4 regions of the Rahnella selenatireducens genome follow, and region 4 is predicted to be linked to each of the others. Evidence: predicted binding sites of a transcription regulator. Region 4 holds the regulator's gene; each other region holds the start of a gene.
What was found. Region 4 encodes CRP, which controls carbon source genes, mostly activating them, when cyclic AMP is high. Its sites were predicted from a motif close to ATGTGANNNNNNTCACAT; they were not measured.
Positions count from the first base shown of each region.

Region 1: msrB (peptide-methionine (R)-S-oxide reductase MsrB) is a predicted target of CRP. The motif match lies at 1,677-1,694, and genes of this name have one in related genera.
Region 2: yrbN (protein YrbN) is a predicted target of CRP. The motif match lies at 2,203-2,220, and genes of this name have one in related genera.
Region 3: ACLBVC_RS06460 (YfcZ/YiiS family protein) is a predicted target of CRP. The motif match lies at 4,209-4,226, and genes of this name have one in related genera.

Region 1 is NZ_JBKEZJ010000007.1:281,258-289,346, reverse strand. It holds gene ACLBVC_RS14165 (D-hexose-6-phosphate mutarotase) at 1-299, opposite strand, end outside; gene gapA (glyceraldehyde-3-phosphate dehydrogenase) at 470-1,468, opposite strand; gene msrB (peptide-methionine (R)-S-oxide reductase MsrB) at 1,818-2,231, shown strand; gene ACLBVC_RS14150 (YeaC family protein) at 2,315-2,587, shown strand; gene pncA (bifunctional nicotinamidase/pyrazinamidase) at 2,658-3,287, opposite strand; gene ansA (asparaginase) at 3,308-4,321, opposite strand; gene sppA (signal peptide peptidase SppA) at 4,478-6,331, opposite strand; gene ACLBVC_RS14130 (NAD(P)H nitroreductase) at 6,511-7,062, shown strand; gene ACLBVC_RS14125 (DNA topoisomerase III) at 7,310-8,089, shown strand, end outside.
Region 2 is NZ_JBKEZJ010000004.1:111,895-119,983, reverse strand. It holds gene ACLBVC_RS08360 (luciferase-like monooxygenase) at 1-113, shown strand, start outside; gene ACLBVC_RS08355 (DEAD/DEAH family ATP-dependent RNA helicase) at 204-2,126, opposite strand; gene yrbN (protein YrbN) at 2,116-2,190, opposite strand; gene nlpI (lipoprotein NlpI) at 2,311-3,195, opposite strand; gene pnp (polyribonucleotide nucleotidyltransferase) at 3,325-5,448, opposite strand; gene rpsO (30S ribosomal protein S15) at 5,722-5,991, opposite strand; gene truB (tRNA pseudouridine(55) synthase TruB) at 6,114-7,058, opposite strand; gene rbfA (30S ribosome-binding factor RbfA) at 7,059-7,472, opposite strand; gene infB (translation initiation factor IF-2) at 7,551-8,089, opposite strand, start outside.
Region 3 is NZ_JBKEZJ010000003.1:128,895-136,983, reverse strand. It holds gene fadJ (fatty acid oxidation complex subunit alpha FadJ) at 64-2,220, opposite strand; gene fadI (acetyl-CoA C-acyltransferase FadI) at 2,229-3,542, opposite strand; gene ACLBVC_RS06460 (YfcZ/YiiS family protein) at 3,748-4,080, opposite strand; gene fadL (long-chain fatty acid transporter FadL) at 4,497-5,774, shown strand; gene mlaA (phospholipid-binding lipoprotein MlaA) at 5,867-6,634, opposite strand; gene ccmI (c-type cytochrome biogenesis protein CcmI) at 6,669-7,883, opposite strand; gene ACLBVC_RS06440 (cytochrome c-type biogenesis protein) at 7,880-8,089, opposite strand, start outside.
Region 4 is NZ_JBKEZJ010000006.1:323,013-331,101, reverse strand. It holds gene ACLBVC_RS12905 (MFS transporter) at 1-219, opposite strand, end outside; gene ACLBVC_RS12900 (LysR substrate-binding domain-containing protein) at 424-1,335, shown strand; gene ACLBVC_RS12895 (OsmC family protein) at 1,337-1,744, opposite strand; gene crp (cAMP-activated global transcriptional regulator CRP) at 2,107-2,739, shown strand; gene ACLBVC_RS12885 (YccS/YhfK family putative transporter) at 2,801-4,876, shown strand; gene argD (bifunctional acetylornithine/succinyldiaminopimelate transaminase) at 5,586-6,803, opposite strand; gene ACLBVC_RS12875 (aminodeoxychorismate synthase component II) at 6,971-7,546, opposite strand; gene ACLBVC_RS12870 (aldose 1-epimerase family protein) at 7,678-8,089, opposite strand, start outside.

The sequences.
Region 1 (8,089 bases), on a different contig from region 4:
CAGGCGAAGTTACGCGCAAAGCCGTGAGACGGTTTACCCGCCGGGCCAAACCACGGCCAGCAAATTGGAATGCCGCCACGAATCGCCACGCCGTCTTTGAAAGCGCTGGCGCTGCTCATCCACAATACAGGCGCTTCGCCTGCAGGCTGCCATGACAATAAATGCGCGCCTTGTAAGGCCACTGCCGCTTTTACTTTTGGATGAGAAACCACGATCACCGGCAGTTCATCAATCTGACGCTGGCTGATAGTGGTTGAAATTTGGTTTACGACCGGAAGAGAAAAGAGTTGTTCTGTCATTATCTAAAGTCCTGTCAGGGTTTTAACAATTACGAAGATAAGAACCAAGACTACAGATGAACGTCATCAATCTGTTTGATCGCACTCATGTGCCTGATAAAAATGTGCGACTGACAGAAAGCAAAAGGGCGACTTGCGTCGCCCTTCAATCAGTTCATCAACATTGCCAATTATTTGGAAACGTGAGAAATCAGATCCAGTACTTTATTTGAGTAGCCAGTTTCGTTGTCGTACCAGGAAACCAGTTTCACAAAGTTGTCATTCAGCGCGATACCTGCTTTAGCATCGAATACTGAAGTCAGTTTTTCGCCGTTGAAATCGGTAGAAACAACGTCGTCTTCGGTGTAACCCAGAACGCCTTTCAGGTCGCCTGCTTCAGAAGCTGCTTTGATTACTGCGCAGATTTCTTTGTAGGTTGCTGGTTTTTCCAGACGTGCAGTCAGGTCAACAACAGAAACGTTAGGAGTAGGAACGCGGAACGCCATACCGGTCAGTTTGCCGTTCAGAGCAGGGATTACTTTACCTACTGCTTTAGCTGCACCGGTAGAAGAAGGGATGATGTTCTGAGATGCGCCGCGACCGCCGCGCCAGTCTTTGTGAGACGGGCCATCAACGGTTTTCTGAGTTGCGGTAGTTGCATGAACAGTGGTCATCAGTGCTTCAACGATACCGAAGTTGTCGTTGATAACTTTAGCCAGTGGTGCCAGGCAGTTAGTGGTGCAAGATGCGTTAGAAACGATTTCCTGACCTTTGTATTCTTTATGGTTAACGCCCATAACGAACATAGGGGTGTCATCTTTAGATGGACCTGTCAGAACAACTTTCTTAGCGCCTGCAGTGATGTGTTTACGTGCAGTTGCGTCGTCCAGGAACAGACCAGTCGCTTCAGCAACAACATCAACGTTAACTTCATTCCATTTCAGGTTAGCTGGGTCACGCTCAGCGGTAACACGGATGGTTTTGCCGTTAACAACCAGGTGACCGTCTTTAACTTCAACAGTACCGTTGAAACGACCATGAGTTGAGTCGTACTTCAGCATGTATGCCATGTATTCTGCGTCTAACAGATCGTTGATTGCTACGATCTCGATGTCAGAACGTTCCTGAGCAGCACGGAAAACAATGCGACCGATACGGCCAAAACCGTTGATACCTACTTTGATAGTCATATATTCCACCAGCTATTTTTTTAGTGAATAAAAGGTTGGTTGTAAAATTACAAAAACCTTGCTGAGCGTCAAGCGGAATCGTGTCAATTATTGCTGTAAGTCAAAGCGACGACCTACTGTTGCTCGCTTATTGCACGTTCCGTTTTTTTAATCGGCTCACAACCACATGGGGGCGAAAAACAGAATATAAAGGGCAATAAGATCAGGAGTGTGATCGCCATCACAAGTTGGAGCTGGCTAACGCTGATGCCATACAGTTTAGGACAAAACAGGCTGAATTGTTGTTAATTTTTTGTTATTATAAACTGTTAATTTAGTTGTAATTTAAATTCGTCAGAGAACGATAATCATGAGCAATGCATCCAAATCTGCTTCTGCACTCGAACAACTCACTGAAATTCAACGTTATGTCACCCAGAAACATGGAACCGAGCGTCCGTATACGGGAAAACTGCTGCACAATATTCGCCAGGGTATTTATCATTGCGTAGTGTGTAACGCGCCTCTGTTTTACTCCGAGACTAAGTATGAATCCGGCTGCGGGTGGCCAAGTTTTTATCAACCTGTTGACCACGATGCGATAAAATATCTCACTGATAATACGCATAATATGGACCGCGTTGAGATCCGCTGTTCCAGATGTGAGGCGCATTTAGGGCATGTTTTCCCGGATGGCCCGCAACCAACAGGTGAACGTTACTGCGTAAATTCTGCTTCGATGAGTTTTACCGACAGCAAAAATGGCGAAAAAATGGCCGGTTAGGTTGCGATGTAATCTTACCGACAAAATCGATTCAGCTATTATTCAAAATCTTTTGAATAATCGTGTTGAACAGAGGTGCTCAGATGGAAATTAATCAACTCATTGATGTCATGACGCCGGAAATCTACGCACGTCTGGCGCAGGCAGTAGAACTGGGAAAATGGCCAGACGGTGTGGCGCTGACGCCAGAGCAAAAAGAGCACAGCCTGCAGGCGGTGATGTTGTATCAGTCACGTCACAACGTGGATGCCCAGCATATGAGCATCGGCACTGACGGGCAGATCGTTACCAAAAGCAAACAAGAGCTGAAACAACAGTTTGCTCAGGACGCGCTGATTAGACTCAAACCGGAGTAATGGGAAGGGGGTTGTCAGATGCAAAAAAGGCGCATAACGCCCCTTTTTTGCATCTGAAGAGCTGTGCGAATCAGCCGTTCAGTGCATCTGCCGTTCCGATTTGTGCGCCAGCCTCGCGCATTGCTTCAACAGCTTCAGCACTGTCGTGAGGTTCGAGATTCACGCCACGGCAGCCATCGGTCAGCAGCGTAACCTGATATCCCTGCGCCAGCGCGTCCAGCACCGTGAACTTCACACAGTAATCCGTTGCCAGCCCCATAACATAAAGATGCGAGATTTCGGCGGCCTTCAGCCAGTCGTTTAGCACGGTGGCGGCGCGATGTCCGTTATCGAAGAATGCACTGTAACTGTCGATTTCTGCGTCCGTGCCTTTTTGCACGACAAAATCTAAAAGACGCGTATTCAGTGACGGATGGAATTCCGCGCCAGGCTCCTGCTGAACGCAGTGAACCGGCCACCAGACCTGCGGCAACCCGTTCAGTTCGCCCGATGTCCAGGCATCCTGATGCGAGTTTGCGGCAAAACTTTTGTGTCCGGCAGGGTGCCAGTCTTGCGACGCCACCACGGGAATATCGCGGTTTTTACACCACGACATCATCTGATTGGCGACGGCAATGGTTGCATCTCCGTCATTAACGGCCAGCGCGCCACCGCGGCAAAAATCGTTTTGCAGATCGACAAGCAACAACGCAGATTTCATATCGCCTCTTATTCGGGTAATTATTCCGTCAGCTCGCCACGCAGATTCTGCTGCATCAGTTCGCGGATTTCTTCCGGCGTATGCGACTGGCTGAGCAGGTAATGCAGCTTAGTCAGCGCGGCCTCTACCGTCATATCAAACCCGCTGATCACGCCGGAGTGTGCCAGCGCATTGCCTGTTGCATAACCGCCCATGTTGACGCGTCCTGAGATACATTGCGTCAGATTGACGACTACAATGCCGCGCTCGGAGGCATCTTTCAGCACTTTCAGCAAATCACCTTTTTGCGGGGCATTGCCGACGCCGTAAGAGCGCAGGATAAGCGCTTTCACCGGCTGCATCAGAAAGTTTTGTACAACTTCTGCGGAAATGCCGGGGTAAATTGTCACCACGCCGATAGGCTGCGGGGTGATGTGATGCACTTTCAGCGTCGAGGCAGGAACGACCGGCAGCGACGGTGTGGACAGGCGGCGGATATGAATGCCTGCTTCCAGCAACGGAGAAAGATTGGGTGACGCAAATGCATCAAAACCGTCCGCGTGGGCTTTGGTGCTGCGGTTGCCGCGATACAGCCGGTTATTGAAAAACAGAGTGACTTCGTTAACCGGATGATTTGCAGCGATATACAGCGAGTTTAGCAGGTTAATCTGGCCGTCAGAGCGCAGGGCTTCCAGCGGGATTTGCGAACCCGTGACGATCACCGGCTTGCTCAGATTTTCCAGCATGAAAGACAGCGCAGAAGCCGTGAAGGCCATGGTGTCCGTGCCATGCAGGATCACAAAACCGTCGTAATCGTCGTAATGCGCCTGGATGTCGTCCGCGATATGCTGCCAGTCTTCCGGCGTCATGTCGGAAGAATCCATCAGTGGCGCGTATTCCTGAATCGTGAATTCAGGCATTTCAGGTCGGTGGAATTCAGGCATCAGCGCCAGCTGGCGTTGTAAATGGCCGGACACAGGAATGTAACCCTGCTCAGAACGCTGCATACCGATGGTGCCACCGGTATAGGCAACGTAAATAGATTTTTTAGTCATCGAAGATGTTCTTTTTTTAGAAAGGTGAAAGCAACTGCGCTAAGTATAAAGGCTTCGCCGCCGCTGTCCCACCCAAAAAGCGCCGTGCCATAAAAAAGCCCGGCGTTCTTTGAGAGAAGTGCCGGGCGGATTTTCATGCAGCGGTGTTTAACGGAATTACTTCACGTCACCACACGTCAGGCAAAGTGCGTAACGGTTTTGCGGATCGTTCATGTTGCTGAACAGGTCAGCCTGTGATTTCAGCTCCATCGCCATTTTGCTCACCGGCGCAGGCAGATAGGCCTGAATAGCCGCGGGCAGCATGGCGTGAACGGATACGCTGACCTGAGAGAACAACATATCGCTCAGACTTGGCTCGCTGACATACCAGTTCAGCTGCCATTTTGGCAGTTTTGCCAGATCCGCGGCTTTCTTCACGGCGTCATCAAAATCACCCAGTTCATCCACCAGACCGTTGGCCTTGGCGTCAGAACCAATCCAGACGTGTCCCTGTGCAATCTGATCAATCTGCTCCGGCGTTTTATGGCGGGAATCCGCGACCAGGCCGAGGAAGGTTTTATACCCATTCTCGATGTTCAGCTGCATCATTTGCGAGAACTCTGGCGGCAACGCTTTGGTCGATGCGATATCGGCCAGCGGGGAGGTCGCCACGCCGTCAGTATGCACACCGGCGTAATCAAGCGTGTTCTGATACGTATTGATCACACCAAAGATACCGATGGAACCGGTCAGCGTGCTCGGGCTGGCAATGATGTAGTTCGCTGGCGTTGAAATCCAGTAACCCCCGGAAGCCGCCATGCCACCCATTGAAACCACAACCGGTTTACCTGCGGCTTTCGCGGCGGCCAGTTCAGAGCGGATCACTTCAGATGCGCTGACGCTGCCGCCCGGGCTGTTGACGCGCAATACAATCGCTTTCACTTTCGGATCCAGACGTGCATCGCGAATTTGCTGTGCGGTCGTATCGCCGCCCACGGCACCCGGTTGTTCTTCACCGTCGTTGATCGCGCCGGTTGCGAAGATCACGGCGATTTGCGGATCGTTATTATCCGGTTTTGGCTTCGGTGAATAATCGTAAATGCTGGTGTAGTTAAAGTCTTTGGTGGTTTTATTCCAGCCAAACGCTTTCACCATGTCATTGTCCGCTTCGGTACGCGACGCCAGAGAGTCCACCAGTTTGGCTTTCAGCGCGTACTGCGCCATGTCGCCTCCGGTGGCCTGCATGCCCGCAAGAATGCCCGCTGCACCGGGGAACAGTTGCTCAGGCGTAATCTGGCGGTTAGCTGAAACGGTATTGAGGTAGTTACTCCACAAGCCACCAATCCAGCGGCTGTCCGCCTCGCGGGCCGCAGGGGACATATCATCACGGATCAGCGGTTCAACGGCGGATTTATACGTCCCGACGCGGAAGATGTTGGTGGTGACTTTCAGCTTATCCAGCAGTGATTTGTAGTAAAGATTATTGGTCGCAAAGCCGTGCAAATCGACCGCGCCCTGCGGCGACAGATAGATTTTATTAGCATAGCTCGCCAGATAATATTGCGACTGATTGTAGCTGTCGCCGATGGCGTAAATCGGTTTTCCGGCATCACGGAATTCGCGCAATGCTTTACCGATATACTGCATGGATGACTGATCGGTGCCGGTGAAATCGGTCAGCTGCAACACGATACCGGTGACGTTTTTGTCATCTTTTGCGGAACGAAGGGTATCGACCAGATCAAACAGGGAGTTTTCCTGCAACCGGCTGCTGGATGTCCCCAGAAGCTCACGGCCCCACTGGCGGACTTTATTGTTCACGGAAGGTTTATCCACCACCGAGCCGCTAAGATCGACCAGCAGCGCGCCTTTCGTGGTTTCAACCGGCTTATCCTGCACGGCATACCAGATGCCGACGCCGGCCAGAATGATCAGAATAAGAAATACGTTGAGAATGAATTCTCTGACGAAATTAAGAAGACGCCAGGTCCACTTAAAAAAACCGGCGATAATTCGCCACAATGTGCGCATGGTCTCTCCAATAAGACGGTTAAGTCTCGCTATCCTAATGACCTGCCGGAGAAATGTCAGCTTTAAATCATTTCAGAATTTGGCGGTGACGCATTATCCGAAAGCCTGCCGGAGGTTGGAAAAATGCGTTGTGCCTATGTTAACGTAAGGTAAATAGCAATTATTCTCAGGAGATTAAAATGGACGCACTGGATTTGTTACTCAACCGCCGTTCTGCATCCCGTCTGGCGGCCCCCGCACCGGCAGGGCAAGCGCTGCAAAATATCATCAACGCGGGGATGCGTGCCCCGGACCACGGTGCGCTCCAGCCGTGGCGATTTGTGATTGCTGAAAATGATGGCCTCACGCGTTTCAGTGAATTACTGCGCGCAGCGGCCATTAAAGACGGTGCGGACGAAAAAGCCATTGAGAAAGCGACGCAGGCTCCGCTTCGCGCACCGCAAATTATCACCGTGATTGCAGCCTGCAAAGAAAGCCCGAAAGTGCCACAGTGGGAACAGTTATTGTCTGCCGGTTGTGCGGTGCAGGCGATGCAGATGGCGGCGCTGGCGCAGGGGTTTAACGGCATTTGGCGCACCGGCGCGTGGACCGATCATTCTGATGTCCGCAAAGCCTTCCATTGCGGCGAGAACGATAAAATCGTCGGTTTCCTCTATCTCGGTACGCCGCAACTTAAGGCCAGTTTGCAGGTCATTCCGGTGGACAGCGCACCTTTCGTGACACATTTCTAAGCCATTTCCTCACGAAACGCCGACCGGTTTTTCAGCAGAATATCTTCAGTACATTCTGATAAACCGGTTTTTCGTTGTCTTTGTGAGCGACTGCCATCGCGGATATCTCTATCCATCTTACTAATTGCGTCGCTAGCGGCTAACATAGCCCCCTCTGGATGATGAGGGCGTTGTGAATGAAGGATGGGACGATGGAAATTTTTGTAGCGATCACACTCGCGGTCACAGTTCAGGCCGGTGCGGTCTGATGCGTCTGTTTATTGCCGAAAAACCCAGCCTTGCCCGCGCTATTGCGGATGTCCTGCCGAAGCCTCATCGCCGCGGTGACGGATATATTGCCTGTGGTAACGACCAGGTGGTGACCTGGTGCGTCGGTCACTTACTGGAACAGGCCCAGCCGGATGCCTACGACAGCCGCTTCGCCCGCTGGGCGCTGGCTGACTTACCGATCATCCCCAATAAATGGCAGCTTCAGCCGCGTCCTTCCGTCGCCAAACAGCTTAATGTCATCAAACGTCTGCTGCTTGAGGCCTCTCAGGTTGTCCACGCGGGTGACCCGGATCGCGAAGGGCAGCTGCTGGTGGATGAAGTACTGGATTATCTGGAACTGACGCCGGAAAAACGCCACGCGACCCAGCGCTGTCTGATTAACGATCTCAATCCGCAGGCCGTCGAACGCGCCATTGAACGCCTGCGCGATAACCGGGATTTTATTCCGCTGTGCGTTTCAGCGCTGGCTCGCGCCCGTGCTGACTGGCTCTACGGCATCAACATGACCCGCGCCTATACTATTTTAGGGCGCAATGCCGGATACAACGGCGTGCTTTCTGTTGGCCGCGTGCAAACGCCGGTGCTCGGGCTGGTGGTGCGCCGTGATGAAGAAATCGAAAATTTCATACCGAAAGATTTCTTTGAAGTGAAAGCGCATATCGTCACCCCCGCCGAAGAACGCTTTATCGCGCTCTGGCAACCGAGCGAATCCTGTGAGCCGTATCAGGATGAAGAAGGGCGATTGCTGCACCGTCCG
Region 2 (8,089 bases), on a different contig from region 4:
CCGATGAGCTGATGATTAACGGGCAAATTTTTAATCATGAAGCCCGCCTGCGTTCATTCGAAATCGTCTCTCAGTTACAGGGCGATTTGGCGAAAGAACAGCGCATCGGATAAACGTTGCGGTAAATGGCAGACGAAAAAAAACCAGCCCGTTAAAAGGCTGGTTTTTTATTATCTGAAGTTCAGCGGACTGAAGTCAGATCATTATGCGTCAGTAGTGCGACGTGGTGCGCGGCTTGGCGGACGACGGTCGCCAGCTGCTGAAGAACCTTCACGACGGTCGCCGTTGAAAGAACGTGGAGCACCGTTACCACGGCCACCTTCACGACGTTCGCCATTGAACGGACGCGGAGCACCGTTACCACGACGCTCACCACCCGCACCAGCCGGACGGTCACGACGCGGAGCCTGTGGCTGCGCATCACCGATCAACTGCATGTTCATCGGTTTGTTCAGGATACGGGTACGGGTGAAGTGAGACAGGATCTCGCCCGGCATACCCTTCGGCAACTCGATAGTGGAGTGCGTACCGAACAGTTTGATGTTACCGATGTAACGGCTGCTGATATCACCTTCGTTAGCGATAGCGCCAACGATGTGACGAACTTCAACGCCATCATCGCGACCCACTTCGATACGATACAGTTCCATATCGCCAGCGTCACGACGCTCACGACGTGGGCTGTCGCCATCACGTGCAGGGCGGTCGCTGTTACGCGCCGGACGGTCACGACGATCGCCACGGTCACCGCGGTCGCCACGATCTTCGAATTCACGACGTGGTGGACGGCTTTTGAACGGCTGATCAGCAGGAACGATCAGAGGACGTTCGCCCTGTGCCATTTTCAGCAGTGCAGCGGCCAGCGTTTCGATGTCCAGCTCTTCTGCAGGTTGCAGTTTAGCCAGCAGAGCACGGTACTGATCCAGATCGCTGCTTTCCAGTTGTTGCTGAACTTTTGCTGCGAACTTCGCCAGACGACGTTCGCCCAGAACTTCTGCAGTTGGGATTTCAACTTCTGGAATGGTCAGCTTCATTGTACGTTCAATGTTGCGCAGCAGACGACGTTCGCGGTTCTCAACGAACAGCAATGCGCGACCTGCACGACCTGCACGGCCGGTACGGCCGATACGGTGAACGTAAGATTCTGAGTCCATCGGGATGTCGTAGTTAACAACCAGGCTGATACGTTCTACGTCGAGACCACGTGCTGCCACGTCGGTTGCAATCAGAATGTCCAAACGGCCATCTTTCAGACGTTCCAGAGTCTGCTCACGCAGGGCCTGGTTCATGTCACCGTTCAGTGCAGCGCTGCTGTAGCCGCTACGTTCCAGTGCTTCTGCCACTTCCAGCGTCGCATTTTTAGTACGAACGAAGATGATCGCCGCATCAAAATCTTCTGCTTCCAGGAAACGAACCAGCGCTTCGTTTTTACGCAGGCCGTATACAGACCAGTAGCTCTGGCTGATGTCCGGACGCGTTGTCACGCTCGACTGGATACGCACTTCCTGAGGCTCTTTCATGAAGCGACGGGTAATGCGACGAATAGCTTCTGGCATGGTTGCAGAGAACAGCGCGGTCTGATGTTCAGCCGGGATCTGCGCCATGATAGTTTCGACGTCTTCGATGAAGCCCATACGCAGCATTTCATCAGCTTCGTCCAGCACCAGACCGCTCAGGTTAGAAAGGTTCAGGGTGCCGCGTTTCAGGTGGTCCAGCAGACGGCCCGGGGTACCTACAACAACTTGTGGACCCTGACGCAGTGCGCGCAACTGAACGTCATAGCGCTGGCCGCCATAAAGGGCAACCACATTCACGCCATGCATATGTTTAGAGAAATCAGTCATTGCTTCAGCAACCTGAACCGCCAGTTCGCGGGTGGGTGCCAGAACAAGAATTTGTGGTGCTTTCAGTGAAGCATCAATGTTATGCAGCAGCGGTAAAGAGAACGCTGCAGTTTTACCGGAACCAGTCTGAGCCATACCCAGAACGTCGCGGCCATTTAACAGGTGAGGAATACACTCAGCCTGGATTGGTGATGGTTTTTCGTAGCCCAAATCAGTCAGGGCAGAAATGATCGGAGCAGACAGCCCCAGGTCAGCAAAAGAGGTTTCAAGCTCAGTAGTCATGTACACGTGCCTCATTAATAATGGCAGCCAGTCTACATAACTCGTCGAGAAAATTTTCAGTCATTTTCATTGAAAAGTGTGAACCGGCTCAAATTAGATTATAAAACGAACAAAGCAACCCTCGCCCGTTAAGGCGCTTAAAAATGGTTAAACCATGATTAAAAAGGCTGATTGGTGTCGTCAGCTATTGCTGGTCCGATTCTGATAGGTCGTCTTGCTCATGGCCCAAAAGCGCCAATTCCAACAATGCATAGCGGTGCTCAACAAAGTTATGAACGTTGTTAGCTACCGTCAGTTTGAACAGTGCCGCGGCGCTGTTCTTGTCCCCCAGACTTAGGTAATGCTTACCTAAATAGAAGTCAGTTTCACTGAGATGCTCAGCGAGCGAAGTGTTATCCGTTGCTTCTGCCTTGAGGCGTTCCATCAGCGTAGATTCGCTGATCTTGCCCAGGTAGAATTCGACGATATTCCATCCCCATTGCCCTCTGTCCGCTTTGTCATAACGCTGTTGAAGCGCTACTTCGGCATTCTTCGGATTGATTTCTCGCTCCGCAAGGTAAAGCCATAACGAACGGAAGGGATCATTTGGATCGTCTCGATAAAACGCCTGCAGATCATCCTGCGCTAACGAGAATCGGCCACCGTAATACAGTGCGATACCTCGGTTCAAACGCGCGTAGTTGTAAGTTGGATCAAGCTCTAGTACAGAATCAAACGCTTCATAGGCAGCATCGAAATTGCCTGCCTGCGTTAGGTAAATCCCCAGGTAGTTAAAAACTTCTGGCATATCAGGACGAATAGACAGCGCTTGTGAAAAATCATTTCGCGCCAGTGCTCTTAGCCCGAGACTATCATACAGCACACCGCGCTCATATAATAGCTGTGCTCTCTCATCATCAGTCAATGACCGGCTGGCAAGTATTTGTTCCATGCGTGCCAGAATCACTTCCTGCTGCAACGTCGGCTGCAACGGAATCGCCAGAACTTCATTTTTACGCCAATCATGGTTGCTGCATCCTGCCAACATAAGTGCTGTCGCAACATAACACCAGCGCAAGAAAGGCTTCATTTCTACTCCCGGAGACAAACATTGGATGAACGTCCTGTCATCCGCTTGCTTAACACAAACGCATCCTACGTTCGTGAGACGAACAGCTCCCTTCAAGTTGGAAGGGAGCTGTAAAACTTCTGTTACAGTTTATTCTGCTGCAGGTTGCTCAGTTGTATCGTCCTGAGTGGGTGCGGTAGCTTCTTTGATGCTCAGACGCACACGACCCTGACGGTCAACTTCCAGAACTTTAACCGGAACTTCCTGGCCCATCTGCAGGTAATCAGTCACTTTCTCAACACGCTTATCAGCGATTTGAGAGATGTGAACCAGACCTTCTTTACCGCCGCCGATGGCAACAAACGCGCCAAAGTCTACGATACGGGTCACTTTACCCTGATAGATACGACCCACTTCGATTTCTGCAGTGATCTCTTCGATACGACGGATAGCGTATTTCGCTTTCTCGCCGTCGGTTGCTGCGATTTTCACAGTGCCGTCATCTTCGATTTCGATAGTGGTGCCAGTTTCTTCAGTCAGAGCACGGATCACAGAACCACCTTTACCGATCACGTCTTTGATTTTGTCCGGACTGATCTTGATGGTGTGGATGCGTGGAGCAAACTGAGAGATATCGCCACGTGGTGTGCTGATAGCCTGTTCCATTACGCCCAGAATGTGCAGACGCGCACCCTTAGCCTGGTTCAGAGCCACCTGCATGATTTCGCGGGTGATACCTTCGATTTTAATGTCCATCTGCAGCGCGGTGATACCGTCGCGGCTACCGGCCACTTTGAAGTCCATGTCGCCCAGGTGATCTTCGTCACCCAGAATGTCGGACAGAACGACAAAGCTGTCGTCTTCTTTCACCAGACCCATTGCGATACCCGCAACAGCGGCTTTAATCGGAACACCTGCATCCATCAGGGCCAGAGAAGCACCACAAACAGAAGCCATTGAAGATGAACCGTTAGATTCAGTGATTTCAGAAACCACACGTACGGTGTACGGGAAGTCTTCTGGTTTTGGCATCATTGCCAGCACGCCACGTTTAGCAAGACGGCCATGGCCAATCTCACGACGTTTAGGCGAACCAACCATACCTGTTTCACCCACAGAGTACGGAGGGAAGTTGTAGTGGAACAGGAAGCTATCAGTCTTCTCGCCCATCAGCTCATCCAGATTCTGCGCATCACGTGCAGTACCCAGAGTTGCGGTAACCAGAGCCTGAGTTTCACCACGGGTGAACAGCGCAGAACCGTGGGTACGTGGCAGAACGCCAGTACGCACGTCCAGACCGCGGATCATGTCTTTTTCACGGCCATCGATACGCGGCTCGCCACGCAGAACACGGCTACGAACCACGTTCTTCTCGATGCTGCCCAAGATGTCGGAGATTTCGCCCGCATCCAGAGATTCGTCTTCAGCTTGCAGAGCCTGAACAACGTCAGATTTGATGACGTTGATCTGAGCGTAACGATCTTGCTTATCAGTGATCAGGTACGCATCACCCAGGCGGGTTTCAGACAGCGCAGCAACGCGAGCATGCAGCTCAGCGTTAACCACTTCAGGCTGCCATTCCCATTTAGGTTTGCCCGCTTCTGCAACCAGAGCGTTGATGTTGTCGATAACGATTTGCTGTTGGTCATGGCCGAATACAACCGCGCCCAGCATCTGATCTTCGCTCAACACTTCAGCTTCTGATTCAACCATCAGAACAGCACCCTGAGTACCCGCAACAACCAGATCCAGACGGCTGGTTTTCAGCTCATCGGCAGTTGGGTTCAGAACGTACTGATCATTAATGTAGCCTACGCGAGCTGCACCGATTGGGCCACTGAATGGAATACCAGACAGGCTCAGGGCTGCAGATGCACCGATCATCGCAACGATGTCCGGGTTAACTTGTGGGTTCAGGGAAACCACAGTCGCGATAACCTGAACTTCGTTCAGGAAACCTTCCGGGAACAGAGGACGGATTGGACGGTCAATCAGACGGGAAGTCAGTGTTTCGCCTTCGCTTGGACGGCCTTCACGACGGAAGAAACTCCCCGGGATGCGACCAGCAGCGTAAGTACGCTCCTGATAGTTAACCGTCAGCGGGAAGAAGCTCTGACCTGGTTTTGCTTTTTTCTGGCCAACAACGGTAACGAATACCGCGGTGTCATCCATGCTAACCATCACAGCTGCAGTAGCCTGACGAGCCATCATGCCGGTTTCCAGCGTAACGGTGTGCTGGCCGTATTGGAACTTACGAATAGTCGGATTAAGCAATGTAATATCCTTGTTTGTGGCGCGCAGCTGTTATGACAGCAGTTCACACCGATAAATATCCGAGCTTCTCACTACATTCTCGCGACTAATGACAATCCTTATTGGCCTGGCAGTGTGGCAATAAAGTCTCTCATTAGCCGCGCGAAAACATCTGTAACGGAAGTTCATGTTCTTAGAATAGCAATAGAAACAGCAGCCATACAGTAACCTGATTTGCTGATGCTTCCTAGAATAAAGGGGCCTATTGGCCCCTTTACACTGAAACTCGCTTGATTAGCGACGCAGACCCAGACGTTCGATCAGGCTGGTGTAACGTGCTACATCTTTACGCTTCAGGTAGTCCAGCAGTTTACGACGCTGAGAAACCATACGCAGCAGACCACGACGGCTGTGGTGATCTTTTTTGTGCTCTGCAAAGTGACCTTGCAGATGGTTAATTTGAGCAGTCAGCAGAGCAACCTGAACTTCGGTAGAACCACTGTCGTTAGTGCCACGACCGAAGTCGGAAACGATTTGAGCTTTAGCTTCAACGCTTAGAGACATAATCTTACTCCAAAATATTATAGATAATTAAACGGGAGCCGATCTCTAATTCAGCTACCCAATGCATAAGCTGCGCTATTCTACCCTTTGCTATATATGATCGCAAGGTGAGCAGAGAGCGCTTAATCCGTGTATTCGACAACTAAACGACGCGGCGCAATGCGGCCATCATCATCTATTTCGCCCACACCAATAAACTTACGTTCTTCGCCTTCAGTGATGCGAACCATGCCACTCGCCGGCGCACCAGATGCCTGAACAGGTTGACCCTGTTTAACATATCCGGCCACCACGGGCAGCAGATTCACTTCCGGGAAGTCTTCACATGCGCTGTCAATCGGCAACAACAACGGATCCAGCAAAAGACGAGGCTCTATGCCCTGCTCTTCAGCCTGAGCAATCAACTCATGGAGTTTTTCCATGGTGACCATACGCTCAGAAGGATAGGTTGCGACCTGTAAACGACGCAGATAAGTCACGTGTGCACCACACCCCAACTTCTCGCCGAGATCATCGACAATCGTACGGATGTAAGTACCTTTTGAGCAGTGAATTTCCAGCTCAACTTCAAAACCTTCCCAGCGAATGAACTTCAGTTCATACACTGTGATGCTGCGCGATTCACGTGGGACTTCAATGCCCTGGCGCGCGTACTCATACAGCTTTTTCCCTTCGTATTTCAGTGCAGAATACATGGAAGGTATTTGCTGGGTTTCCCCGCGGAAGCTGTTGAGTTCGTCATCCAGTTGCTGCTGACTGAAGGTCACTTCACGTTCAGAAATGATGGCACCTTCAGCGTCAGACGTGTCCGTGCGCTGCCCCATACGGGCAATAACACGATAACGCTTGTCGGAATCGAGCAGGAATCGGGAAAACTTGGTGGCTTCACCTAAGCACAACGGCAACATGCCGGTAGCCAGAGGATCCAGCGCGCCGGTATGCCCTGCGCGGTTAGCGTTATAGAGACGTTTAACCTTTTGCAGAGCATCATTGGACGACAAGCCAATTGATTTGTCCAGTAGCAGAACGCCGTGAATGTCACGGCCGCGGCGACGTGGGCGACTCATTTATACTTCCTCGTCATCGCCTGCAGCTGAACGGCGTTCAGCATCGTTCTTCACAACGTTGGTGACCAGGTTTGACATGCGCATACCTTCAACCAAAGAGTTGTCGTAAGCGAAAGTCAGTTCCGGCACGACGCGTAAACGCATTGCTTTACCAATTAGCGTACGGATGAAACCGGATGCGTCCTGCAAAGCCTTGATGCCATTTTTGACACGATCAGGATCGTGATTGTCGGTCGTCAGAACGTCCAGGAAGGTCACGAAGACTTTGGCATAAGCCAGATCGCGTGAAACTTCAACGCCTGAAACCGTCGCCATTCCTACGCGCGGGTCTTTGACTTCGCGCTGTAAAATGATAGCGATTTCTTTTTGCATCTCCTGAGAGACGCGCTGAGTACGGCTAAATTCTTTTGCCATGATGCTTTTCTCCTCACTTGCTCCAGACAAATAAGGGGGCGCAAGGCCCCCATCTGGATGTCAGCTACTTCGCAAACGTTAAGCGATAGTACGTTTGATCTCGATGATTTCGAAGACTTCGATCACATCACCAGCACGCACATCGTTGTAGTTCTTAACGCCGATACCACATTCCATGCCGTTACGAACTTCAGCAACGTCATCTTTGAAGCGACGCAGGGATTCCAGCTCGCCTTCGTAGATCACCACGTTATCACGCAGTACACGGATTGGGTTGTTACGCTTGATCATACCTTCAGTAACCATACAACCTGCAATTGCGCCGAATTTAGGTGACTTGAACACGTCACGAACTTCAGCCAGGCCGATAATTTGCTGTTTGTACTCTGGCGCCAACATACCGCTCATCGCCTGCTTAACTTCGTCAATCAGGTTATAGATAACGGAATAGTAACGCAGATCCAGGCTTTCGCTTTCTACTACACGGCGAGCAGAAGCATCTGCACGGACGTTGAAGCCCAGAATGATCGCACGGGAAGCGGCTGCCAGCGTCGCATCAGTTTCGGTGATACCACCGACGCCCATACCTACGATTTTGACTTTCACTTCGTCGGTAG
Region 3 (8,089 bases), on a different contig from region 4:
CGCGAAACTCAGCATTAAGCAGTGACGCGGGTCACACTCTGCCGACCTTTTCACGCGCCTCTCTCAGGGACAAAAACGCCTGCCCTGCTCCGCCCGCTGGCGCAGACCGTCGCATGGCGTGAAATGCTCACCGTAACGTTGCGCCAGTTGTTCCAGCGTTTTAACCACGCTGGCAGCACCGAGCGTGTCGATGTAACGGAATGGCCCACCGCGAAACGGCGGAAAACCAATACCAAAAACTGCGCCGAGATCACCATCACGCGCGCTGCGGATAACATTTTCATCCAGGCAGCGGACAGCTTCGTTCAGCATCAGCATGACGCAGCGCTGAGCGATCTCCTCGCCCGACTGCTGCGCTTTTGGCGTGACATTTAGCAAACGATAGACCGAAGGATCGACCTGTTTTTTCTTCGCCCCGCGCCCTTTCTGGCCGTAGAGATAAAAACCTTTGCCATTTTTACGGCCTTTGCGGTCGTCTTGCAGAACTGCATCAAAACCGGATGGCGCGGCAAAACGCTCGCCAAACGCCTCCACCAGAATCGGGCCGATTTTAGTGCCGACATCAATGCCCACCTCGTCAAGAAGCTGAACTGGCCCGACAGGGAAGCCAAAGTTCACCAGCGCATTATCGATGTGATCCACAGGTTCGCCAGCCAGCAGGCAGCGCGCCGCTTCGTTGATGTAAGGAGCAAGAATGCGGTTTACGTAGAACCCGGCGCTGTCGCCGACGACAATCGCCGTTTTCCCCTGTTTCTTCGCCAGCGAGACCGTAGTCGAAATCGTCTGCGCGCTGGTGCCCGTATGGGGAATAACTTCCACCAGCGGCATTTTGTCTACCGGGCTGAAATAATGCAGGCCGATAATCTGCTCAGGCCTTGTGGCCTTTTCCGCAATCTGGTGAATCGGCAAAGAAGAGGTGTTTGAAGCAAATATGGTACGCGGTGCCGCATTTTTCTCGATCTCTGCCACCATCGATTGCTTGAGCGCCAGGTCTTCAAATACCGCTTCCACCACGATATCAATCTGCGAAAAACCGCTGTAATCCGTCGTCCCCGAAATCAGCATCATCTGCCGCTGCTGTTCGTTGCGGGTGAGCCTGCGGCTGCGGACTTTTTTCTCCAGCAGATCCCAGCTGTATTTCAGCGCGTGGCGGATGCCTTCGTGATTAATATCTTTAATGCGCACCGGCAGCCCGGCGCGGGTCGCGGTGACATTAGCAATACCGCCGCCCATCAGCCCGCCACCGAGGATCCCCACGCGGTGAACCGGCAACGGCTCAGCGTCAGCGCCTTTTTCTTTTTTCAGCGCCGTCGAGGCAAAGAATAATCCGCGAAGCGCGGCAGATTGCGGCGTCATCACCAGTTCGCCAAAAGCTTTGGCCTCGGCCTGATAGCCGTTTCCGCTGCCCTGATCGAGGCCGGTTTTCACCACATCAATAATTTTTTCCGTGGCCGGATAATTACCGTGCGTTTTTGCGCGGGTCTGTTTGCGCACAAAATAGAACAACAGGCTTTTTCCCAGCGGACCGCCCGCCAGCCGCGCCTGCCAAGGCAGTGGTGGGCGCGATTTACGGCCTTTTGCGACACGTTCCAGCGCGGTTTTCAGCAAAATAGAATAAGGCACGGCGTCGTCCACCAGCCCCATCCTCAGCGCCTGTTTCGCACGAATACTGCGCCCGGTAAGCATCATATCCAGCGCTTTCGGCGCGCCGATTAACCGTGGTAAACGCTGCGTACCGCCCGAACCGGGTAACAGCCCAAGCTGAACTTCCGGCAGGCCGAGCTGCGTTTTATCATCCAGCGAGCAGACGCGCGAATGGCACGCCAGCGCCAGTTCGAGCCCTCCGCCAAGACAGGCACCGTGGATGGCGGCCACGACCGGCACGGAAAATGACGCAATCTGCGACATGACTGTCTGGCCTTTCTGCGCCAACTGGCTGGCCTCAACCGCCGTTTTGCAGCCGGAAATCATCGTGATATCGGCACCGGCAATAAATGAGTCAGTTTTACCAGAAACCAGCACCAGGCCTTTCAGATTCGGATACTGCTGCGCTTTTTGCAAAATAGCGCAGATTTGCTGAGCAAATTCAGCCTTCAGGGTATTCACTTTTTCACCGGGAACATCAATGGTGATGATGCCGACATGTTCTGCGGTAAACATCAGTGAGAAAGCGGAAACCGGCTCTGCGGATGACTGTTCTTCCAGTAGGATATTGTCCATGTTGTCCCTCATTGCGCTGCCTCCAGAATCATTGCCGCGCCCAGCCCACCGGCGGCGCAGGCGGTTGTCAGCCCGTATTTTCCACCGCGACGGCGTAATTCATGCAGCGTTTGCGTGATCATCCGTGCACCGGTTGCGGCGAACGGATGACCGTAGGCCAGCGAACCGCCTAAAACGTTGAATTTATCCCAGTCGATTTCGCCAACTGCCCGACTGCGCCCCAGTTTTTCGCGGGCAAATTCGTCACTGGCCAGCATTTTAATATTTGCCAGCGTCTGCGCGGCAAAGGCTTCATGCATATCAATCAGATCCAGATCCGCCAGCGTCAGTCCCGCGCGATCTAATGCCAGCGGCGTGGCGTATGCAGGGCCGAGAAGCATGTCTTCCCAGACATCAATGGCGGAAAACGCAAAGCTCTTCAGATAGCCCAGCGGCTCAAGCCCTAATTCCCGGGCACGGGATTCGCTCATCATCAGAACGGCAGCGGCGCCGTCGGTAAGCGGCGTACTGGTTGCCGCCGTCACTGTGCCGTGTTTACGGTCAAATGCCGGACGCAGTTTCGCGTACTGCCCGATTTCTGAATTCAGGCGGATGTTGTTGTCTTTTTGCAGCACTTCACGATAAGGCGGAACCTGCGCCGCCATCACCTGTGTGTTCAGATAGCCCTGTTCCCAGGCAAGCGCGGCCAGCGAGTGCGAACGGTGCGCCAGCTCATCCTGCTGTTCGCGGGAAATCCCGTGGCTTTTTGCCATCTGTTCAGCAGTATCGCCCATGCGCAGGCCGGTGGAATATTCCGCCACGGCCGGAGGAACCGGCAGCAGATCGCGTAATTTCAGTTTGCTGAAAATCGAAAGACGCTGCGACAACGTGCGCGCTTTATTGACGTCAACCAGTGCTCGGGCGAGGCGTTTACTGACACCAATCGGCAGAACCGATGAGGAATCAGCCCCGCCCGCAATCCCGACGCGTACTGTGCCGCTGAGAATACTTTCGGCCACGTTCGCCACGGCCTGAAAACTGGTCGCACAAGCGCGGGAAACGCTGTAGGCGTCAGTCGAAACATTCATTCCGGTGCCGAGCACAATTTCACGCGCAATATTCGGCGCTTCAGGCATCTGGACAACCTGTCCGAACACCAGCTGATCAATGTCTTTCGGATCGATTCCACTTTTCGCCAGCAACTCGCTGACCACGGTTTTGCCCAAATCCACAGCGGGGATACCGTGATAGGCGGTGGCCTGCCTTGCAAAAGGCGTGCGCAAACCATCGACAATCGCAATGCGATCGCCTTCACGCGTAACCAGTGGAATGACTTTGTTCATACAAGCTCCTGAGTAAATAGGGTCTTAAGAGGTCAGACCTGATAACTCAGTGTTAACTATGTATTTACATTTGGCAAAGTGAAAGGGTTTGAAGTGCGAGCAACAGCAAATTTTTCTGAAATGAGAGTGAAAAGAAAGAGGTGGGAAAAAATTGCAGACAAAAAAATACCGCTGTCTGGCAGCGGCATTTTAAAAGCAGAATTAATTAACGTAATCCGAGCTGGAAGATCATCGTCTCTGCCTGGCAGGAGAAAGTGAAATCCACTTTCAGCTCAACGCCACCGTCAACTTTTTCAATCTTACTGTTAATTTCGCAAGGCTCTGATTCAACGCCGCGTGCGCGTTCGGTCAGGGTTTGTAGCATTTCTTTGGCTTGCGCTTCGGTTTCGAAGACGTGCAGGTAAGAGGCGGTGCAGTCGGTGTTGTCCATAATGGTGCCGACATCAACACAACAGCAGGCAGCAGTTTCTTCGGCGCCACATTTGTTGATGGAATGCAGAGGTTGAGTGGATTTAGAGGACATGGTTACGTCAGACATAATTTTCTCCCCGGCATCAACGGCAACGTCCACCGTCTGGCCTGATTGCGAATTAAAGAATTATTTTCAGCCTGTATTTTACGCCAGCGGTTGGGCTACAGCTAGCACTTACTTTTTATGTGCCTTTGAAGTGATCCAGATCACGTAAATGTAATGAATCGATGATTAATACGTCAACGTTCTCACTTTAACGTTTCTTAATTGAACTTTTATTGTTGGTTTTTTGTTAAGTGGATCCAATTTCTTGCATCAAATAAGAAATATCAATGAAACATCATTGCAACTACACCACAGGTCAGACCTATACTTCGCTCACTGGTCTGATTTGTCAGACTGATAACGAACCCTACAATCCCGCGCTCATTGTTACTTGATGTAACATTGTTTGATAAAAACATAAAATTGAGGTTTTGGTCATGAACCAGAAAAACCTGTTTAAAAGATCAGCTCTGGCAGCTGCAGTGGCAATTGTTTCCTCCAACGTATACGCGGCAGGTTTTCAGCTCAATGAATACACCGCCGCCGGTTTAGGCCGTTCTTTCTCGGGTGAAGGCGCTATCGCTGATACCGCAGCATCCGGAAGCCGTAACCCGGCGACGATGACAATGTTTAATCGCCCTGCGTTTTCCATCGGCGCAATCTATGTCGACCCGGATGTCGATGTCACCGGCAAATCTCCGGTCACGGGTGCAGATACCAGTGCCAGTAACATTGCACCGAATCAGTGGATCCCAAATATCCACTTTATTATGCCCCTGAATGAGCAATGGGCCCTCGGCGCATCGGCGACCTCAAACTACGGTCTGGCAACAGAATTCAACGATAATTATCCGGCAGGCCCGATTGGTGGCGAAACCGATCTGACCACCATCAACAATAACTTAAGCGTCGCTTACCGTTTGAACGAGCACTTCAGCTTCGGTCTGGGCTTTGATGCGGTTTATGCGAAAGCGAAAATTCGCCGTACTGCGGGCGAACTGGTTCCGCTTAAAACCGGCGGTTTGCTGCCTGCGGATACCGAAGCCGCTAAGCTGAAAGGCAACGAATGGGGCTACGGCTGGAACGCCGGTGTCCTGTATGAAGTGGATGACAATAACCGTTACGGCTTCACTTACCGCTCAGAAGTAAAAATAGATTTCGACGGCGAATATCGCAACGGCATTCCGCAGGCATTGGGCGGCACAGGCGGCCACACTGTTCCGGGTTCCCTGACCCTGAACCTGCCAGAAATGTGGGAGTTGTCAGGTTATAACCGTGTCGCGCCGAAATGGGCTATTCACTATAGCCTGGCGTACACCAGCTGGAGCCAGTTCCAGGAGCTGAAAGCTACGGGTTCTCAGGGCCAGACGCTGTTCCAGAAAGACGAAGGCTATCATGATGCTTACCGCATCGCGCTGGGTACCACCTATTACTACGACGAAAACTGGACATTCCGTACCGGTATCGCGTTTGATGACAGCCCGGTTCCGGCGGACAACCGCACCATTTCTATCCCGGATCAGGACCGTTTCTGGATTTCAGCCGGTACCACGTATGCGTTTACCAAAGATGCTTCAGTGGACGTCGGTGTTTCCTATATGCACGGCCAGACGGTGAATATCAGCGAAAAAGTGGCTGACGGCGTACCGAATTATGAGTTCCAGGCTAAAGGCACCGCGATGTTGTACGGCGCGAACTTTAACTACAGCTTCTGACCGGTTTTCACGACAGAGCACATAAATGAAAAAAGCGCCGAGAGGCGCTTTTTTTTGCATTGAATCTTAAACGGATGAACTTGATTAGAAAATTACTCTGAATCGATATCCTTCAGATCACCCTGAATCAGTGCCGCATTCGGGTTCACCTGAGGTGTCAGCTGACCGCCCCTCGCCAGGAAGTCATGGCGCTGGAAGTACGCTTCGCGGATCATCAGGTAAGGATCGGAAGAGTTACGGATCAGGCCGTCAGAATCGAGCAATTCAGCACGGGTTTCAACACCTTCCAGTACCCATTTACCGGCTGACATCCAGAAGGTCAGATAACTCAGCATCGGATACAGGTCATCGACCAGATCGCCGCCTTCGTCACGAATCGTCGCACTGCCGTAGCCCGGCAACATGACGTAAGGGCCGTAACCGACGCCGTAATGCCCCAGCGTGCTGCCGAAGCCCTGCGCTTCTTCGCGTGCCAGTTTCGGATTCGCCATCGATGCCACATCAATCAGACCGCCCATCCCCAGGATCGTATTAAGGAAGAAACGGTTGAAGTGGATCGCCGCGCGGTACGGATCGCCTTTCAGCAAGGAGTTCACCATGCTGGCCGGTTCATCAAGGTTACTCAGGAAATTACTGGTTCCGTTACGCGCCGGTTGCGGCACGTAATCACGCCAGGCAACAGCCACAGGACGTAGTACATACGGGTCCATGTAGTTGAAGTTGAAGTTAAACATCGCGCGGTTGAAACCTTCCAGCGGATCAGATCGTCCCTGCTGTTCGCTGTCCGATGACCCGGACGTGCCGGCACAACCGACCAGCAAAACTGTCGCAAACGCCAGCCCAGTCAGGCGTAAGTTCATGGATATCTCCCTGTTTTTGATCTTCGGCTCGTGATTAAGGAACCTGCTGATTAATTTCAATGCTGACCTGGCCGTTACCGGCAAAATCGGTCAGCGAACTGTCGCCGTACCAGTCACCCGGGGCTGGCGTCGCCAGACCATTTTGTGAAATACGAACGCGTACTTTTAATTTTTGCAACGAAGAAAGCAAGCGTTCCGGCATCATCGCATTGCTGTCATCGACGGTAATCGCCAGCGGGAAGCGGCTCAGCGGCAGTTTTTTAACCGCTACCGGCACCGGGCTACTTCCATCCGTTACCGAGATAAAGACCGTGCCATTGTGCGGAAGTTTCTGCTGAGCATCCGCAGAGAGCGTTACGTTTACCGCCAGTTTAACCTGGTCTAACCCCGCCTTCTGTTTTGCCTGTGCAATGCTTGCCTGAACCATCTCAAGCCGTTTATCACCCGCCGGCAAAATTTTCAGCATAACTTCCCACGCGCCAATGGCTTGCGGATAGTGACCCTGTTCATATTCATTATAGGCCAGCAAGCTTAATACACGCAGGTCGCCCTGAGATTTTTCCAGCATACCCCGTAGGAGATTTCCGCCGGTAAGGTTATCTTGCGGATCGGATGAACGGGTTAACACTTCGGCATAACCGAGTTTAACCGCCATATCGTTCGGGGCCAGTTCATATGCATGGGCGTAAGCCTGTGTGGCCGTAGCGGCGTTATTGAGCGCCATACCCACGCGGCCCAGCATAACCCAGTCCTGCACATTTTCCGGATCGGCCTGCAAATCAGTCCGCAATCCCAGCCCTAAATCCTGCACATCTCTTGCGGTCAGCGGCGTGCCGTGGTCATCCGCGATACGATGACGCAAATCTGGCATATGCTGCATCACCTGATTCCACGCACTCACCTGCCCTAATCCGCCCGCATATAAATAGAGGCCCAGCGTGATGATCACCAGCAAAATCGCGCCCGGTACCAGCGTCCAGCGGCCGATCGGTTGTACCGCGGCCGGTGCGTGGCCGTCAGGGATATCGGTCAGCAAATTTTCCTGCAATTCCTGGATATGCGCCGGGCGTTCATCTACTACGCCCTGTGATTCGTCCTGCTCAAGCTCATGTAAGCGGTGATGGTAAAACGCTTTATTGAGCGCATCGCGCGACGTATGTTCTGCGCGGTCGCCACGGATCACCGGCACGATAAACAGCGCCAGCGCGATCACCAGCATCACTCCAATACACAGCCAAAAAATACTCATGATCCTGTCCTGTCGCTGTCTTTAAGTAACTGCGCCAGGCGCTGTTTCTCTTGTTCTGACATTTCTTCTGTACCGGTTTCGCTGACCACGGCACGGCGGCGGGAACGCATGAAAATCATTCCTGCACCGATAATCACTACCAGCACCGGGCCAAGCCACAGAATAAGGGTCGACGGCGTCACCGGCGGTTCGTACGTGACGAAGTT
Region 4 (8,089 bases):
CACTTTCTTGTAGCCGAAACGGTCATTCAGCCAGCCAGCGGGAATTTGAAACAGCGAATAGGCCAGGAAGAAAATGCCGGTGATGTAACCCAGCTGCTGCGGTTGCAGATTAAATTCCCGCTCAATCGGCAACAGCGCGAACCCCATCACCGTTTTGTCGATATACACCACCGCATAACCAACGAACAGCAGGAAGATCATCAGGGAACGACTTTTCATAGCGGATATCCCTTTTTGTTATCACCGCGTCAGAATCTCTCACTGTCGGGCGAAAAGTAAAATGCGATATGCATCACGTAATCAACTGAATAACAACGTATTATTTATTACAAATCTGAAGCTATCAGCTTTACAGGTTTGCCATAAGATGCAATTTTTGGGCGGGCGATGCTTTTTACTGATAGAGTTTTCAAGCGAGGCAACATGCGTTATTTACCGAAATTGCAGCAACTCAAGGTTTTCCAGCAGGTTATCCGCAGCGGAAGTATTCGCGGCGCAGCGCGGGCGATGAATCAGTCCCAGCCGGCGGTCAGCAGAACCTTGCGGGAACTGGAACAAACGCTTGAAACTCAGCTTATCGTGCGCGGCAATCAGGGCATGGCGCTGACGGAAACCGGCCGCGCCTTTGCGCAGCGCATGCAGTTTATTCTCGAAGAACTTGAACGCGCGGCGGATGAGATCCAGCAGATTAATCAGTATTCGCAGGGTTCGGTGGCTATCGGGTTTTCATCACTGCTGGCGCTGACAGTGTTTCCGGCTCTCAATGAAGCGTTCAAAACGCAGTTTCCCCAGTCCAAACTGCTGATTAAAGAAGGCCAGCTTTCGACGCTGTTACCGGCGCTGCGTGAAGGGAAACTCGATTTTGCCGTCGGAACCGCCGGGCCGGGTTTTCCGCTGGAAGATTTGGTGCGTGAGCCGCTGTTTAGCGCGCCGTTTGGCGTGATTGCGCGGCAAGGGCATCCGCTGGCAGGTGCCACCACGCTCGAAGAATTGCAGGGCGCGCGCTGGGTGTTGCCGGAAACGGATATGGGTTATTACCAGCAGATTCAGCTTTCAATGAACGGCTTTAGCGCGCCAGCAGGTGAAACGCCGGTAAGAACGGATTCGGTGGTGTGCGGGCTGAATATGGTATTGCAGTCGGATTATCTGACGATTGTGGCGAAGGCGATGCGCGCGCCGTTCGGCTTGCAGGACAGGCTTTGCCTGCTCAATATCGATACGCTGCCAGAGGCGGAATATTGCGTGCTTTATTCGCAGAAATCGCCGCTGACTTTTGCCGCGCGGCGATTTCTGGATTTACTGCGAAGTCAGTGCCAGTCGTATCGCTGGTGGTGACTTATTCGGCGTTCACTACTTCAAAACTGTGGGTGATCGTCGCGGCTTTGCCCAGCATCAGGGAAACAGAGCAATATTTTTCCGCAGAAAGGCTGACCGCGCGTTCCACAATTTTATCCGTCAGGTCTTTACCGGTGACGATAAAATGCAGGTTGATGTGCGTGAACAGACGCGGCGCTTCTTCACGGCGCTGAGACGTCAGTTTCACTTCGCAGTCACGCACGTCGTTGCGGCCTTTTTGCAAAATAGACACCACATCAATCGCGCTGCAACCACCCGCTGACATCAGCAACATTTCCATCGGGCTTGGGGCTTTGTCGCCCGCATTACCATCCATTGTGATCTGATGGCCCGACGCTGACTCACCTAAAAACGTCAGCCCTTCTACCCATTTTACGCGTGCGTGCATGTGCTCTTCTCCCGGTGGATAAATTCGTCAAATTTTCCCCTCAGACTACCCTTTCACCCAAAAACTGGCAACGTAACCCGATCGCCATCATGCTGAAGCGAGACAACAGAAGACAGCATTGCAAACCTGTGTTACAAACAAAGCCGAAACATACTTTCCAGTAAATTGCGGTGACGGTTTTTGCGGTTTAAGAACAGAACCCACGGTGTTAACAGCAATAATCAGGCTGTTTCACTCCGACATCCGCTTGCAGCATTTCTGGGGAGTTATATGCTGAAAGGGCGCTTTTTAAAGTAAGTGCCGTACAGGGAACTCTGAGCCCTGTGATTTTGGGCAGCGATAACAACAGAGGATAATAGCAAATGGTTCTCGGCAAGCCACAAACAGACCCGACTCTCGAATGGTTCCTGTCTCACTGTCATATACATAAGTATCCTTCTAAAAGTACGCTGATTCACCAGGGTGAAAAAGCCGAAACGCTGTACTACATCGTGAAAGGGTCGGTTGCCGTCCTGATTAAAGATGAAGAAGGCAAAGAAATGATACTGTCATACCTTAACCAAGGTGACTTCATCGGCGAGCTGGGACTCTTCGAAGAAGGGCAGGAACGCAGTGCTTGGGTTCGTGCTAAAACTGCCTGCGAAGTGGCTGAAATTTCTTATAAAAAATTCCGCCAGCTGATTCAGGTAAACCCGGATATTCTGATGCGTCTTTCCGCGCAGATGGCAAACCGTCTGCAAGTGACGTCAGAGAAAGTCGGCAACCTTGCCTTCCTCGACGTAACAGGCCGTATCGCGCAAACTTTGCTTAATCTGGCCAAACAGCCTGATGCAATGACCCATCCGGACGGGATGCAAATCAAGATCACCCGTCAGGAAATCGGCCAAATCGTCGGTTGTTCACGTGAAACAGTCGGACGTATTCTCAAAATGCTGGAAGATCAGAGCCTGATCTCCGCACACGGTAAAACGATTGTCGTTTACGGTACACGTTAATCCCTCAGAAATTGGCGCGACAGTTGACTGTCGCGCCTTTTTTATGGGCTAAGCTTTACCCATGACGCTATGGCGAAGACTGTTCTATCATCCCGAAGTTAACTACGCGCTGCGCCAGACGCTGGTGTTGTGCCTGCCTGTCGGTATTTGCTGGCTGTTTGGCAATCTGCAAATGGGTCTGCTGTTCTCGCTGTGCCCGGCCTGTTGCAACGTCGCCGGTCTCGATACCCCGCACAAACGCTTTTTTAAACGCCTGATCGTCGGCGGTTCGCTGTTTGCCGTCAGCAGTATCCTTTTGCAGGTGATGCTCGAAAACTGGCACATTCCCCTGCCGCTCATCATGTTAACGCTGGCTTTACTGCTCGGCGTCACCGGCGAAATCAGCCCGCTGCACGCACGCCTGTTGCCGGGCGCGCTGGTGGCCACCATCTTCACACTGAGTATGGTCGGCGTGAGGCCGATGTGGCAGGCACCGGCGCTGTTTGCTGCCGGAACCGCCTGGTACGGGCTGTTTAACTGGGCATGGTTCCGTATTTCCGAAGAACAACCTATGCGCGAAACGCTCAGCCAGCTGTATTTGCAGCTGGCGGATTATTTCGAGGCCAAATACAGCCTGCTGACGCAACATATCGACCCCGAAACAGCCCTTCCCCCGTTGCTCAAGCGCCAGCAGCAGGTCATCGATCTGATTGCGTTGCTCTATCAGCAGCTGCATATGTTGCCGCATCATGAACACCACAATAACCACAAGCGGCTGTTCCAGCGTTTTCAGGTTGCACTCGATTTGCAGGAACACATCACGGTCAGCCTGCATCAGCCGGAAGAAGTGCAGAAACTGGTGGAAGAAAGCCACGCAGAAGCGGTGATCCGCCGGAATGCGCAGGTAATTTCCGCTCGTCTGCGCGTGATTGCGGACGATATTCTTTATCACCGATTCTCCGAGCGTTTCACCATGGCGAATGAACTGGCGGCGCTGGAAAAAATTGCGGCGCAGAACCCGCAGAATCCGGTCGGCCAGTTCTGTTATTACCATTTCAGCCGTATCGCACGACTGCTGCGGACGCAGCGCCCGCTGTATCGCCGCGATCTGATGAACTCCCAGCCGCGCCTGCCTTTCTGGCCTGCGGTGAAAAGCTACCTGTCTTTTAAATCCTCGGCCCTGCGCAATGCCGCACGTCTGGGTCTGATTCTGGCGATCGGCAGCAGCCTTGGGTTGTTCTTCAATCTGCCAAAACCCTACTGGATTTTGCTGACGATCATGCTGGTCAGCCAGAACGGTTATAACGCCACGCGTGTGCGTATCCAGCACCGTGCGCTCGGCACGCTGGCCGGTCTGCTGATTGCCGCCGGATTGCTGAAACTGGAGATGCCGGAAGGCATCACGCTGATTTGTATGCTGGTGGTGACATTGATCTCCTACACGGTACTGCGCAAAAACTACGGGCTGGCGATGGTCGGCATGACGGTCACCGCCGTTTATACACTGCAGTTGCTGGCAATGAACGGCATCCATTTTCTGGTGCCGCGACTCATCGACACATTGATTGGTTGTGCGCTGGCCTTCGGCGGTACCATCTGGCTGTGGCCGCAATGGCAAAGTGGCCTGATGCGCCAGAACGCCCATCAGGCGCTGGAAACCTATCAGGATGCCATCCGGCTGATTCTGCAGGAAAACCCTGACGCCTCGAAACTTGCGTACACCCGAATGCAGGTCAATCAGGCGCATAACAAGCTGTTCACCTCGCTGAGCCAGGCGATGCAGGAACCCGGTTTTAACTCGCATTATCTGGCGGATATGCGTTTGTGGGTCACGCACAGTCAGTTTGTCGTTGAGCACATCAACGCGATGACCATTCTCGCCCGTGAGCATTACATGCTGCCGGAAAAGCTGGCGACGGAGTATTTGCAGACCTGCGAAATCGCGCTGCAAAGCTGTCAGCAGCGGTTGCTTTACGACGGGCCAGGCAGTGAGAACACCTTATTTAATGCGCCGGAGCTGCACCCGGATATGCCGCTGACCGAAATGGAGCGCCACCTGCGGAGGGTAATTTCGCATCTGAGTGTGATGCATACCATTTCGTCACTGGCGTGGAAGCAGAGGCCACACCATGGGATCTGGCTGACGCGGCGGGCGTAAAAGGGGAGATCCCCTTTGATATCCCCCTTTAAAGCCGACTGGCAGTGTTTGGGGTTTTCGCTTGCAGTAAGGGCTGGATCGAGAAGATTTCGGTTTCTCACGTATGGTGATCGCTTAACGCGCTGTGCCGAAACCGCCAAAGAGGGAGGAAAGCGCCTCCCTCTTTGATCTCCCACGCTTTTTTCACTGCGCGCTCCGCTCGCTGGCTATGTTTCAGGAACAATCGCTATTGCCGCGAAATCTTGCCGCTGCGCGGTTCCCTAACTCGGTTTCGAGCCTTGAGTCTCGAAACACTCGCTAGGCAAGCTTTCTGAAAGCGGCCAAAGGCTATGTAATTCAAGAGAGTATTTCGTGCTGTTTTTCAAAAGGTGAGATGGCGCGCTCAAAATCCAGCTGAACGGAGCGGCTTCGAGACCCGAGGCTCGAAGACCGAGTGAAGGCAGCACGAAGTGCCTGGATTTGCGCCACACGTGGGAGCGCCAGAACACGGCCATCGACCCAGCGGCAGTGCTGGTTGTAAAAAGACGCGGAGAGCCCAGAGAGGGGCCGTCCTGGCCCTCTCTGGTCGGTTTCGGCGCGAGCCGCTGAGCGATCACCGCACATAAAAAACCGAAATATTCTCGGTCATAGCCCTCACGGTGAGTGAGAAACTGAAATTTTCTCGATCTATATATTTTTTTAAATAAAGCCGGCTGCTAAAGCCTGAACCCTAAACCCCTGTAACTTTTGCCACAGCTTTCTCAAAGCGCCCCATCCCTTCTTCAATATCCGCGAAGTCGATCACCAGTGATGGTGCAAACCGCATCACATTCGGGCCCGCTACCAGCATCATCAACCCGAACTCAGCGGCGGCGGCATGAAACTCTCCGGCGCGGTTTTTGAAGGTGTCCGACAGCTCGGCGCCAATCAGCAACCCCTGGCCACGGAATTCGCTGAAGACAGAATATTTCTGGTTAATGGCATCCAGCGCGCTGATGAATTTCTCGCGGCGTTCGTTAATACCGGCCAACACATCCGGCGTATTGATAACATCCAGCGCGGCTTCGGCGACGGCGCAGGCCAGCGGGTTGCCGCCGTAGGTGGTGCCGTGTTTGCCCGGTTCCATCACCGACGCAACATCCTCCGTTGCCAGCATAGCGCTGACCGGAAAACCACCGCCCAGGGCTTTCGCCGTGGTCAGAATGTCCGGCGTCACGCCGTAATGCATATAGCTGAAAAGCTTACCGCTGCGGCCCATGCCGCTCTGGACTTCATCGAACACCAGCAGTGCCTGATGTTTGTCGCAAAGTTCGCGCAGCCCTTGCAGGAATTCCTGAGTGGCGGGCATTACGCCGCCTTCCCCCTGAACCGGCTCCACGACAATGGCGCAGGTATGGTCGTCGATCACCGCTTTTACCGCGTCCAGATCGTTGAACGGCACATGCACGATGTCTGCCGGTTTCGGGCCAAATCCGTCGGAATATTTTGGCTGGCCGCCCACGGAAACGGTAAACAACGTACGGCCGTGGAAGGCGTTATGGAAAGCGATAATCTTGCTTTTGTAAGGGCTGTGACGATGCGAAGCGTAATAGCGCGCAAGTTTGAATGCGGCTTCGTTGGCTTCTGCGCCGGAGTTGGCAAAAAATACGCGATCAGCAAAGGTCGCGTCGATCAGCTTCTGCGCGAGTCGCAGCGCCGGTTCGTTGGTGAAAACGTTGCTCACATGCCACAGGGTTTCGCCCTGATCGTGTAACGCTTTCACCAGCGCCGGATGGCAATGGCCCAGCGCGGTCACTGCAATCCCGCCAGCGAAATCAACGTATTCGGTGCCCTGCTGATCCCACACGCGGCTGCCTTTGCCTTTCACCGGAATAAATTTCGCGGGTGAATAAACCGGCAAAATCACTTTATCGAATGTGCCCCGGTCAACCGCTGCTTTTTCTGCCATAACCCTTCTCCCTTTCTGATGCTTACCAGTGAGTTCTTACGATGAACTGGAATTCACTGTCGCAATGGATGTGAAAATATAATCACAAAATATGCATAAAAAATCACACACAGGCAAACAGAAATCACGCCTCTCACGTAAGTAATTTTTGCTGTGAGATTAAGTGTTTAGATTTTAAGGAAATTATCCAGAAGCTGATGTCCCTGTTCACTGAGAATGCTTTCCGGATGGAACTGAACGCCGTGCAGCGGCAGCGTTTTGTGTGCGATGCCCATGATTTCGTCACGTTCGCCTTCGCGCTCAGTCCACGCGGTGACATCAAAGCAGCCGGGCAGCGTTTCGGGCGCAATCACCAGCGAGTGGTAGCGCGTCACCGTCAGCGGATTATTCAGCCCGTTAAACACGCTGTTGCCGGTATGGCGGATGGGAGAGGTTTTGCCATGAATGGCCTGACGGGCGCGAACTATCTTTGCACCGAACGCCTGCGCCATTGCCTGATGACCAAGGCAAACGCCGAGAATGGGCAGCTTACCGGCAAAATGGGTGATGGCTTGCAGGGAAATTCCCGCCTGATCCGGCGTACAGGGGCCGGGCGAAATCACCAGATGTGACGGGGAAAGGTGTTCGATATCCGCAATCGTCAGCAGGTCGTTACGCATCACGCTAACCTCTACGCCCAGCTCGCAAAAATACTGGTAGAGGTTGTAGGTAAACGAGTCGTAGTTGTCGATCAGCAGCAGCATGGGGATCCCGGTAAAGTCGAAAAATTTACCGGGCAATTCTACGCATTTTTCAGTCCAGGCTTCAGAAATTTTACCGGGCTTCTTGTCAGGAAAGAGAGAAAGGGCGCTAACCTCTGCGCCCTGAATCTGCATTACTCAACGGCAATCGGTTGATCGCTGACCTCGGTTTTGTGTTCGCCTTGCAACGTTTTCACTCTTTGCTCAAGCTGTTGCACCGCTTTTGCATCCGGCAGCAGGGAATATTTCAACTCAAACACGGTGCTCTGGCCGGGTTGCAGTTGTTTCACACGGCCCTGTTTACGTTCAATCGTTACCGGATACGCGTAGTTGGTGCCCGGTTCAATACCGGTCACATATCCCTGTTTCAGGGTGTCGGTGTTTTTCCACAGCGTCAGCAGCGGAAGCTGATGGGTATCGAACTCAATCGACGCGCCTTTATCACCGGCTTTGTTGACGACGCCCGCAATGGTTTTACCCTGTGCATCCGCCAGCGGCACCATGTTGAAGACCATTTCATCGAAGCCTTTGGTTGGCCCCGCGTAA